Regions from separate parts of the Acidovorax sp. ST3 genome, predicted to be linked through region 2. Evidence: predicted binding sites of a transcription regulator. Region 2 holds the regulator's gene; each other region holds the start of a gene.
What was found. Region 2 encodes sigma-54, which starts transcription at its own class of promoters, with help from an activator protein. Its sites were predicted from a motif close to TGGCANGNAANCTGCTTT; they were not measured.
Positions count from the first base shown of each region.

Region 1: the regulator sigma-54 is predicted to act here: its motif matches at 1,925-1,942, upstream of DNK89_RS08025 (arsenate reductase (azurin) small subunit).
Region 3: the regulator sigma-54 is predicted to act here: its motif matches at 2,042-2,059, upstream of DNK89_RS13410 (6-hydroxynicotinate reductase).

Region 1 is NZ_QKVP01000002.1:691,384-694,616, forward strand. Features, by position in the region: gene DNK89_RS08015 (ATP-binding protein) at 1-869, opposite strand, end outside; gene DNK89_RS08020 (PhnD/SsuA/transferrin family substrate-binding protein) at 944-1,813, opposite strand; gene DNK89_RS08025 (arsenate reductase (azurin) small subunit) at 1,977-2,501, shown strand; gene DNK89_RS08030 (arsenate reductase (azurin) large subunit) at 2,512-3,233, shown strand, end outside.
Region 2 is NZ_QKVP01000007.1:20,289-23,521, forward strand. Features, by position in the region: gene lptA (lipopolysaccharide transport periplasmic protein LptA) at 1-219, shown strand, start outside; gene lptB (LPS export ABC transporter ATP-binding protein) at 276-1,037, shown strand; gene DNK89_RS21280 (RNA polymerase factor sigma-54) at 1,126-2,724, shown strand; gene DNK89_RS21285 (thioesterase family protein) at 2,805-3,233, shown strand, end outside.
Region 3 is NZ_QKVP01000004.1:151,317-154,549, forward strand. Features, by position in the region: gene DNK89_RS13405 (UPF0280 family protein) at 1-225, opposite strand, end outside; gene DNK89_RS13410 (6-hydroxynicotinate reductase) at 378-1,997, opposite strand; gene fdxA (ferredoxin FdxA) at 2,173-2,502, shown strand; gene DNK89_RS13420 (ferredoxin--NADP reductase) at 2,569-3,233, shown strand, end outside.

The DNA.
Region 1 (3,233 bases), on a different contig from region 2:
AGCCCTCGATCAATGAGGTCTATGGTGCGGGCTCGGATCTCGCTGGAGCCACCATGCAGGCGCAGGGTCTGCGTTGCCGTCAGCAAGCCCGCCAGCGGGTTGTTGATTTCGTGGGCTACAGCCGCCGTTATACGCCCGACCGCAGCCAAGCGTTCGGCGGAAAGCGCGCGCTCTTCAGCCCATTTGTTTCGCTCCAGCTCCCGCATGAGCTGGGCGATGGCCCCACCAATGCGAGCCAGTTCCGGGTCGGAAGTCTTTGGCACCTGGGTGCGCAATAGGCCTGGGTCTTCCCGGCCAATGCGTTCGATTAAAGCGACCAGGCGCTCGACGGGTTTCGTCATACGCTGCCCGACCCACCAGCCCATGGGCACCAGCAAGGCGACAGCGAGGGCGATACCGATCAGCGCCGTCTGGGCGAGCGACACCCAGTCGGGGACAAACACCGCCGCGTCTACTTCCATCAGCACAAAGCCAAGGGTTTGACCGTCTTCACTGCGGATCGGGTTCAACAACAGCACCGATTCGTCGTGCTGCTCCACACGTACTCTCGCTGCGATTTCGGAGGGCATCAGCAGGGGCTGGCCGTGCCAAGTTTCGCCGAGCAACAGGCGACCAGTTTCTATTTGAGCGGGGGCCGACGCGGCAAAGACTCGGCCTTCTGCGTCCAAAATGGCCAGGCGCGCATGCCCTTCGGCGGCACCGGGAATCAGTTCTGCGGTGTCTCTCAGCAGCGAAAAAACCCGCCAGGTGTCATCCGCTACGAGCATGGGCCGCACTTGGGCGATGAGTAGCACCACGGCCCGGTCGAGCAGAGCGAGCGTTTCTTTCCGCGCGTTCTGAGCAGACACCCTCGCGGTGACCGAGGTCACCAGCAGGGCCCCAATCAGTACGGCCAACGACAGGCCTAAAGGGATTTGCACCCGATAGGGCAAACGCCTGAGCATCAGCCCACCACACCGCTTCCCGGAACGAGCAAGGCTTGGCGCCGGATCGATTCAAAAAGGGTGTGCGTGCCCGCAGTGAACCCCGACAGGTTCAGCGACGCCAGTAGATCCTGGCCCACCTTGTCGTCGGCCATCCCCAGGAGTGCCTGCCGAAGCGACTCGGTCGACGCGGAGGGAGGTCGGCGCCGGGTCACCAGCGGTGGAAATCCAAAGCCATCCGATTTCCAGACCACCTGGGTTTTCTCAATTGCGGGCATTTTTTGCGACCGCATGGTTTCCCACACATACCCATCGATAGACCCTGCCTGGGCCAACCCGGCCGCCACTGCTTCGGCCACGTTGCGATGGCTGTGCGCGAAGAAGGCCCGCTTGAGCTCGCGCGGCATCACACCCGCTTTCGCGAGCTGGGCTTGCGCGACCAACCACCCTGAATTGGACAGAGGATCGGAGTACGCGAGCACGCGTTGCCTCAGATCGCCCCAGTCGCTAACTAGGGGCGCAGGCGAAGTCGCCTTGGACCGAATGAGATAGGCCTGATACACCGGCTTTCCCATGTACAAAGGCACGGCCAACAAGCTCAGGTCTGCTTCAAAGCGGATGTAGGGGTAGCCACAGATCCATGCCGCGTCCACTTGGTCGGAGAACAGTAAGTCCAACACCGACTGGTAGGACTCCCGGGCTACGAACCCAACTTCCGCACCCACGCGCGCACCCAGATACCGGCTCCAGCGGGAGAGAAAGGCCACCTGGTCGGCCAGGATCACCGGGGTCAAACCGATGCGCAGCCGGTCCGCTCCCCAACCCGGGAGGGACACAGCCGTCGCTGCGGCGCCGCAGGCTCCAGCGGCCAGATAGCGTCTTCGGTTCATGGGCATGTCCGCGTCACGTTTTCGTAACATTGATTTTCATCATGGTTACGAAAAGCACACAGCGAACAAACCCTATAGGCGTAAGTCCTTGTTTTTAAACAGATCAGATCCTGGCACAGCCATTGCTGTGTGAGATTGCCTTTGTTTAAAACCAGGAGACAAAATGGAAGACATCAAGATGGGTCGCCGATTTTTTCTGAAATCGGGTGGGGCAGCAGCTGCCGTGGCAGGCGCAACAGTCATTCCGATTCGCAACGCGAATGCAGCCACCTCGGCTGCGTCCAGCGGCACCACCCTGCCTTACCCCAAAAAATCCGTCGGTGCGGCCAAGGGCATGCCGCTGAACCAGGCGGTGAGTTTTGCCTACCCCGATGACAGCTCGCCCTGCCTTGCGATCCGCATGGGCTCGCCCGTGCCTGGCGGCGTCGGCCCCAATGGCGACATCGTTGCTTACAGCTCTTACTGCACTCACATGGGTTGCCCTGTTGGCTACGAACCGGGCACGCGGACCTTCAAGTGCGGGTGCCACTTCTCCATCTTCGATCCCGAGAACAGCGGTCAGATGGTGACCGGTCAGGCCACTGAAGACCTCCCGCGCATTCTGCTGGCTTACGACGCGGCCACCGACAGCATCCATGCTGTCGGGGTCGATGGCCTGATCTACGGTCGCCAGTCCAACATCCTTTGAGGAGCGCAGCATGACCACGCAGATCAATGACCGCATCGCGTTGCCTCCGAAAGACGCGCAAAAGACCAACATGACCTGCCACTTCTGCATCGTTGGATGTGGCTATCACGCTTACAAGTGGGACCACAACACCGAAGGTGGCCGCGCCCCAGACCAAAACGCATTGGGCCTGGACTTCCGAACCCAGTTGCCACCGTTTGCCACCACCCTGACCCGGGCGATGACAAACACCATCACCGACAAGGGCGGAAAGAAGTGGAACATCATGATTGTTCCAGACAAGGAATGTGTCGTGAACAGCGGCCTCTCAAGCACGCGCGGCGGCAAGATGGCCAGCTACATGTACACACACGACGGCATCGGTCGCGAGCGCCTGAAGCACCCCCGCATCAAGCGTGGCGACCAATGGCTCGACACCAGCTGGGAGCAGGCCCTCTCGATCTACGCAGGCCTGACCAAGAAAATCCTCGACAACGACGGCCCGGATGGCCTGTTCTACGACTGCTTCGACCACGGCGGCGCTGGCGGCGGCTTCGAAAATACCTGGGGCACCGGAAAGCTGATGTTCAGCGCACTGAAAACCCAGATGGTGCGCATCCACAATCGCCCGGCTTACAACTCCGAGTGCCACGCCACGCGCGACATGGGCGTGGGCGAGCTGAACAACAGCTACGAAGACGCGCAACTGGCCGACTGCATCCTGTGCACCGGTGCCAACCCCTACGAGACACA
Region 2 (3,233 bases):
ATCGTTTACAACAACCTCACCGACGTGTTCACCGTCGATGGCCAGAAGGCGCCTGCGTCTTCGGCTGCGGCCGGCGACGCCCCCACGTCTGGCGGCCGCGTGCGCGCCGTGCTGGCACCCAAGGACCCGCCGCCCGGTACGGCAGCCCCCGCCAAGGCGCCCGAGTCGCCCGCACCGGCGCTGCGCCCCAGTAACACCCTTGGCGGCGGCGCCAAGTGAGCGGGCCCGTGGTGAGTACTGGTCCCGAGACCCCGGCGACCCCTGCGAACAGCCGTCTGGGGCCTGATTCGCAGTCGGGCAGCCGCCTGGAGGTGCAGCACCTAGCCAAGTCCTATGGCAGCCGCAAGGTCGTCAAGGACGTGTCCCTGGAGGTGCAAAAAGGCGAAGTCGTGGGCCTGCTGGGCCCCAATGGCGCGGGCAAGACCACTTCGTTCTACATGATCGTGGGCTTGGTACGCAGCGATGCGGGTGACATCCGTATCGACGGCCAGTCCGTGGCCCACATGCCCATCCATCGCCGGTCGCGCCTGGGGCTGTCGTACCTGCCGCAAGAAGCCTCCATCTTCCGCAAGCTCACCGTCGAAGAAAACGTGCGCGCCGTGCTGGAACTGCAGCGCGCCGACGACGGCCAGCCGCTGTCGCGCGACGCCATCGAAGAGCGCCTGACGGCCCTGCTACAAGAGCTGCGCGTGGACCACCTGCGGGCTTCACCTGCCCTGGCGCTGTCGGGCGGCGAGCGCCGCCGCGTCGAGATTGCCCGTGCCCTGGCCACCCAGCCGCGCTTCATCCTGCTGGACGAGCCCTTTGCGGGCATCGACCCCATCGCCGTGATTGAAATCCAGCGCATCATCGGCTTCCTGAAGGCGCGCGGCATTGGGGTGCTCATCACCGATCACAACGTGCGCGAGACGCTGGGCATCTGCGACCACGCCTTCATCATCAGCGACGGCCGTGTGCTGGCGCAGGGCACGCCGTCCGAGATCGTGGACAACGCGGAGGTCCGAAGGGTGTACCTCGGCGAACACTTCAGGATGTAGACATGGCCCCCACGCTTGTCACTTCGTGTACCGCGCTGCCCCCCGAGGGGGCCTTCGCGCCTTGGGGCGGCCCGGCGGCGCTCAATCAATGAAGCCTGGACTGTCGCTGCGCGTCTCGCAGCACCTTGCACTGACCCCCCAGCTCCAGCAGTCCATCCGGCTGCTGCAGTTGTCCACGCTCGAACTCTCGCAGGAAGTCGAGCAGATGCTCGACGAAAACCCGTTCCTCGAACGCAATGCCGACGAAGCCCCGCGCGAGGAATTTGGCCTGGAAGCCGCCGATACGCCCGCGCAGGCCGACGACTACAGTGCCGATGATGCTATGTTTTCAGGAGCTGCTGGCGCAAGCAGTACTAGCGCTGACAGCCAAAACGACGCTGAAATCTCCGGTGGAGGCTCCGACGAGCCCGACTGGAGCGGCGACGGCACCGTCGAGATGGCGCCCAACGATGCCGAGTGGGGCGGCGACGCCCCAGCGCGCACCCGCAACGACACGGAAGGCGACGAAGCCGATGCCACCGAGCTGGCCCGTTCCCACGAGTCGCTGACGGCCTTTTTGCACCGCCAGGCGCTGTCGCTGCGCCTGTCCGAAGTGGACACGGCCGCGCTGCGTTTTCTTATCGAATCGCTGAACGACGACGGCTACCTCGAAGAGCCGCTGGAAGAACTCGCCATCAGCCTCGCCGGGCCCGACGACCTGGAACAGATCGAAGAGCTGGTGCACCGCTTCACGGTGGCCCAGCGCCTGCTGCAAAGCCTGGAACCTGTGGGCGTGGGCGCGCGCAACCTGTCCGAGTGCCTGACGCTGCAGCTCACGGCGCTGGCGGCCGACGAAGACAGCGACGCCGACCCCGAGACCGTGCAGACCGCTCTGCGCATCTGCCAGCAGCCGCTGGAGATGCTGGCGCGCCGGGACATCCGCCGTCTGACGCAGCTGTGCAGCGAAGGCGGCGTGGCTGGAGAAGAGCGCACCCGCGCTGCCATGGCACTCATCGCCCGCCTGGAACCACGCCCGGGCCGCAAGTTTGCCGACGTGGAGCGCAACATCATCGTGCCCGACGTCATCGTGCGCAAAGCTGGTCGCGCCAATGGCAGCGGCCAGCAGAACTTCATCGTGCAGCTCAACCCCGACGTGATGCCCCGCCTGCGCGTGCACGACATCTACGCAGGCGCGCTGCGCGGCCACAAGGGCGGCGAGGGCCACCAGGGCATGCAGCAGCGCCTGCAGGAGGCGCGCTGGTTCATCAAGAACATCCAGCAGCGTTTTGACACCATCCTGCGTGTGTCGCGCGCCATCGTTGAGCGGCAGAAGAACTTCTTCACCCACGGCGAGCTGGCCATGCGCCCGCTGGTGCTGCGCGACATTGCCGACGAACTGGGCCTGCACGAGTCCACCATCAGCCGCGTCACCACCGCCAAGTACATGGCGACGCCCATCGGCACCTACGAGCTGAAGTACTTCTTTGGCTCCGGCCTGGGCACCGAAACCGGTGGCAATGCCTCCAGTACCGCGGTGCGCGCACTGATCAAGCAGTTCGTGTCGGCGGAGAACCCGGCCAAGCCGCTGTCCGACAGCCAGATCGCCGAAATGCTCAAGGAGCAGGGCATCGAATGCGCCCGCCGCACCGTGGCCAAGTACCGCGAGGCGCTCAAGATCGCGCCGGCGAATTTGCGCAAGGCGTTGTAGCCGCCTCGGCGGCTGGCGCACGGCGCGCCTGCGATGCCGTACCTTTTCTGTTGTTTCCGTATTACCCACCGCAGCCCACCATGGCCCGCATCGTCTTTGACCTTCCCCCGTACTTCGGCTTTGCCACCGAGCTGCAGATCTACATCAGCCACGTGAACCAGGGCGGGCATCTGGACAACGCGCAGCTGCTCACCCTGGTGTCCGAAGCACGCGTGCGTTTCTTCCAGTCGCTGGGCTACCCCGAGGCCGATGTGGGCGGCCTGTCCATCGTGGTCGGCGACATCGTGGCGCAGTACAAGTCCGAAGGTTTCCACGGCGAGACCATGCGGGTGGAGATGGCGCCGGCAGACTTCAATCGCTACGGCTTTGATCTCGTCTTCTGCATGACCGAAAAGGCCTCGGGCCGTGAAGTGGCGCGCGGCAAGATCGGCATCGTCTTCATCGGCAAGGCCAGCCGCAAGGTCGCCCCCATCCCGGACTCCATCCGCCAGCTGCTGCTGGCCCGCGCG
Region 3 (3,233 bases), on a different contig from region 2:
GCGACGCGCCACCACGCCCTGCAACGTGCAGTGCGCACCCACCGGCGCGCGCAGGCCGGGAAGTTCATTCACCAGCTCCTGCAGCAGCCCTTCAAAACGTTGCCAGGCGCGTTCGTGCGCCTGGGCCACAACGTCGCGCACCCCTTCGGCCTGGAGGATGAGGTCCATCGGACCATGCTGGAAATGCCAGCGGTCGTCGGACAGGAGCTTGCGAGCGGCTTGCATGTGCGTTTCAGTACTCACCGCAGGGCGCACCGCCCGCAGCCCTAAACACCGGCGCGGCCCCCGCCAGAGACGCCGAGCAAGGGCCGCCCCGCAGCGAGGGTGTCGTCCCCCTGGAGGGGGAAGGCGCGAAGCGACTCAGGGGGTATTTCATATCAACCCAGCAGAGGCGGTCGGCCCAGCGGCCACGGGTTGGCGGCGGGCAAGGTCTGCCACACGCGCGCCTGCGGTGCACCGTCGTTGTGCCACGCACCGCGCTCCAGCACTTCACGCAGGCTGCGGATCTGTTCGGTGTGGCCGCCCAGCGCTTCATAGTCCGCACGGCGCATGCTGAACTCGATGGGCGCCACGATGGCGGGCGTGGGCACGGTGCCAAAGCTGTTGTCGGGCATTCGCAGCACGTCGGCCATCACGGTGATACCGCCACCCGGCCACACATAGGCCGGGGCACCGCCACAGGTCACGTTGACCAGCGCGTTCTTGATGGAGCGTGTGAGCAGCACCGGGTTCTCGGTGACCCCTGCGCGCAGGCTGCCGCCCGCACCGCCGAGGAACAGCACAGACGCCAGCGAAGGCTCGCAGTTTTCGCCGATGCGGTCCACGATGCGACGCACCTCGACGGGCATCTCGGCTTCCACCGGATTCAGTTGCTCGTCCAGCACGTACCAGGAGGCGTGCTCCCCCGTGGTGGAGGTCATCAAGAGGCGCAACCCCGGCCAGGCGACGGATTCGTCCCAGCCCTCGATGATGGACAGCGGGTCGGCAATGTCGGTGCCACCCCAGCCGGTGCCCGGGTTGGCCACCTGAAAGTAGCGGCCCGGCGTGGACTTGCGCCCGCGCATCTGGATGCCCGAGGGATTCATGTCCAGACAGCGACCCGCCTGGTGCTCGGTGAGCACCCCGGTGATGTGGTCGTCCACCACCACCACCTCGTCGGCATGGCCGAAGAACTGGCGCGCAAAGATGCCAATGGCCGCAGAGCCGCAGCCCACGCGCATGCGCTGCTCGGCCACACCGTTGACGATGGGCGCACGCCCCGCCTGGATCACGAGCTGCGAGCCGCCGTCGATGGTGAACTCCACCGCCTGCTTGTTGCCCAGCGCCTGCATCATCTCGGCGGTGATGCGGCCTTCCTTCTTGGTGCCACCCGTGAGGTGGTGCACACCGCCCAGCGACAGCATCTGCGAGCCGTACTCTGCCGTGGTCACATGGCCCACCACCTCGCCCTTGCAGCGCACGTTGGCCTGCTCGGAGCCGAGGAAGCGGTCGGTGTCGATCTTCACCTTGAAGCTGCAGTAGCTGAAGATGCCCTCGGTGACCACGGTGACCATGTCCACGCCATCGGTCTGGGAACCCACGATGAAGGGCGCCGGCTTGTAGTCGGGGTAGGTGGTGGACGAGCCCACGCCCGTCACGAACACCTCTTCAGACAGCAGCAGGTCGCCGTTCCATGCGGGTTCTGAAGCCACTGCGGTCTCTGCGTCTTCTGCAGCCGGGGCGCGGCCCGCAAACGGCACCAGCGTGGCCTCGCCCGCCTCCAGGGTCTTGCGCAGCAGCACCACCGGGTCCAGCCGCACAAGCACGCCCGCGTGGTTGGCATAACGGTCGCAAGCCCCTGCACGGCCTTCGGAAATCTGGCACAGCACCGGACACGCATTGCACTCGACCTTGGCAGCGTTCATGCGCTCGTTGCGAGGCCGGGCGCGCTCGAGCACCTGCGGCAGATCCGGCGCATCCATGCCAGGTAGCCCGTCGGTCTTGGTGTGTTCAGTCATCGTGGCGGCCCATTCATTGCATTGTGGCAAGTGCTTGTACGCGCATTGCATTTTGTGTAGCATTCACTTAACTTAAATGTTGTGAACACTACATTTGATGTCAATGTAGCGGAATCAATCAGACTCTGCAATGGTGTTTTTGCGCCCCCAAAAATGGTGCATGAGGAGCCCCAAAATGACGCACGTTGTGACAGACGCCTGCATTCGGTGCAAGTACACCGACTGCGTCGATGTGTGCCCTGTCGATTGCTTCAAGGAAGGGCCGGAATACCTGGTCATTGACCCGGACGAATGCATCGACTGCGCGGTGTGCATTCCGGAGTGCCCGGCCAACGCCATCTATGCCGAAGACGACCTGCCCGAAGGCATGGAAATCTTTCTGCAGTTCAACAAAAAGCTGGCGCCCACGCTCCCCACAATCACCAAAAGAAAAGCGGCTTTGCCAGATGCGGAACAATGGAGGGTTGTGAGCCACAAGCTTTCAGGCCTGAACATTGCGCTGTAGAGCGCACAGGGCCCTGCTCTTCAGCCAAATTCCTTATTTGCTTCCAACTTTTCCATCTAACGCACCATGAGCGCCTTTCTTGACGAACGCGTCCTGACGGTCCACCACTGGACGGACCGCCTTTTCTCCTTCACCACCACGCGCGACACCGCGCTGCGCTTCTCCAACGGCCATTTCACGATGATTGGCCTGCGCGGCGAAAACGGCAAACCCCTGCTGCGCGCCTACAGCATCGTGAGCCCCAACTACGAAGAGCACCTGGAGTTCCTGTCCATCAAGGTGCCCGACGGCCCGCTGACCTCGCGCCTGCAGCACATCAAGGTGGGTGACACCATCGTGGTCGGCAAAAAGCCCACGGGCACCTTGCTGATCGACTACCTGCTGCCCGCCAAGCGCCTGTACATGCTCTCCACCGGCACGGGCGTGGCACCGTTCCTGAGCCTGATCCGCGACCCCGAGACCTACGAGAAGTTCGAGGAAGTCATCCTGGTGCACGGCGTGCGCGAGGTGAAGGAGCTGGCCTACCACGACTACATCACCGAAGAACTGCCCAAGCACGAGTTCCTGGGCGAGATGGTCAGCAAGCAGCTCAAGTACTACCCCACCGTGACGCGCGAGGCCTTCAAGCACCAGGGCCGCGTCACCACGATCATCGAGAACGGCCAGCTGGCGCGCGACTTGGGCCTGCCCGCGCTCAACCCCGCCGAAGACCGCGTGATGATCTGCGGCAG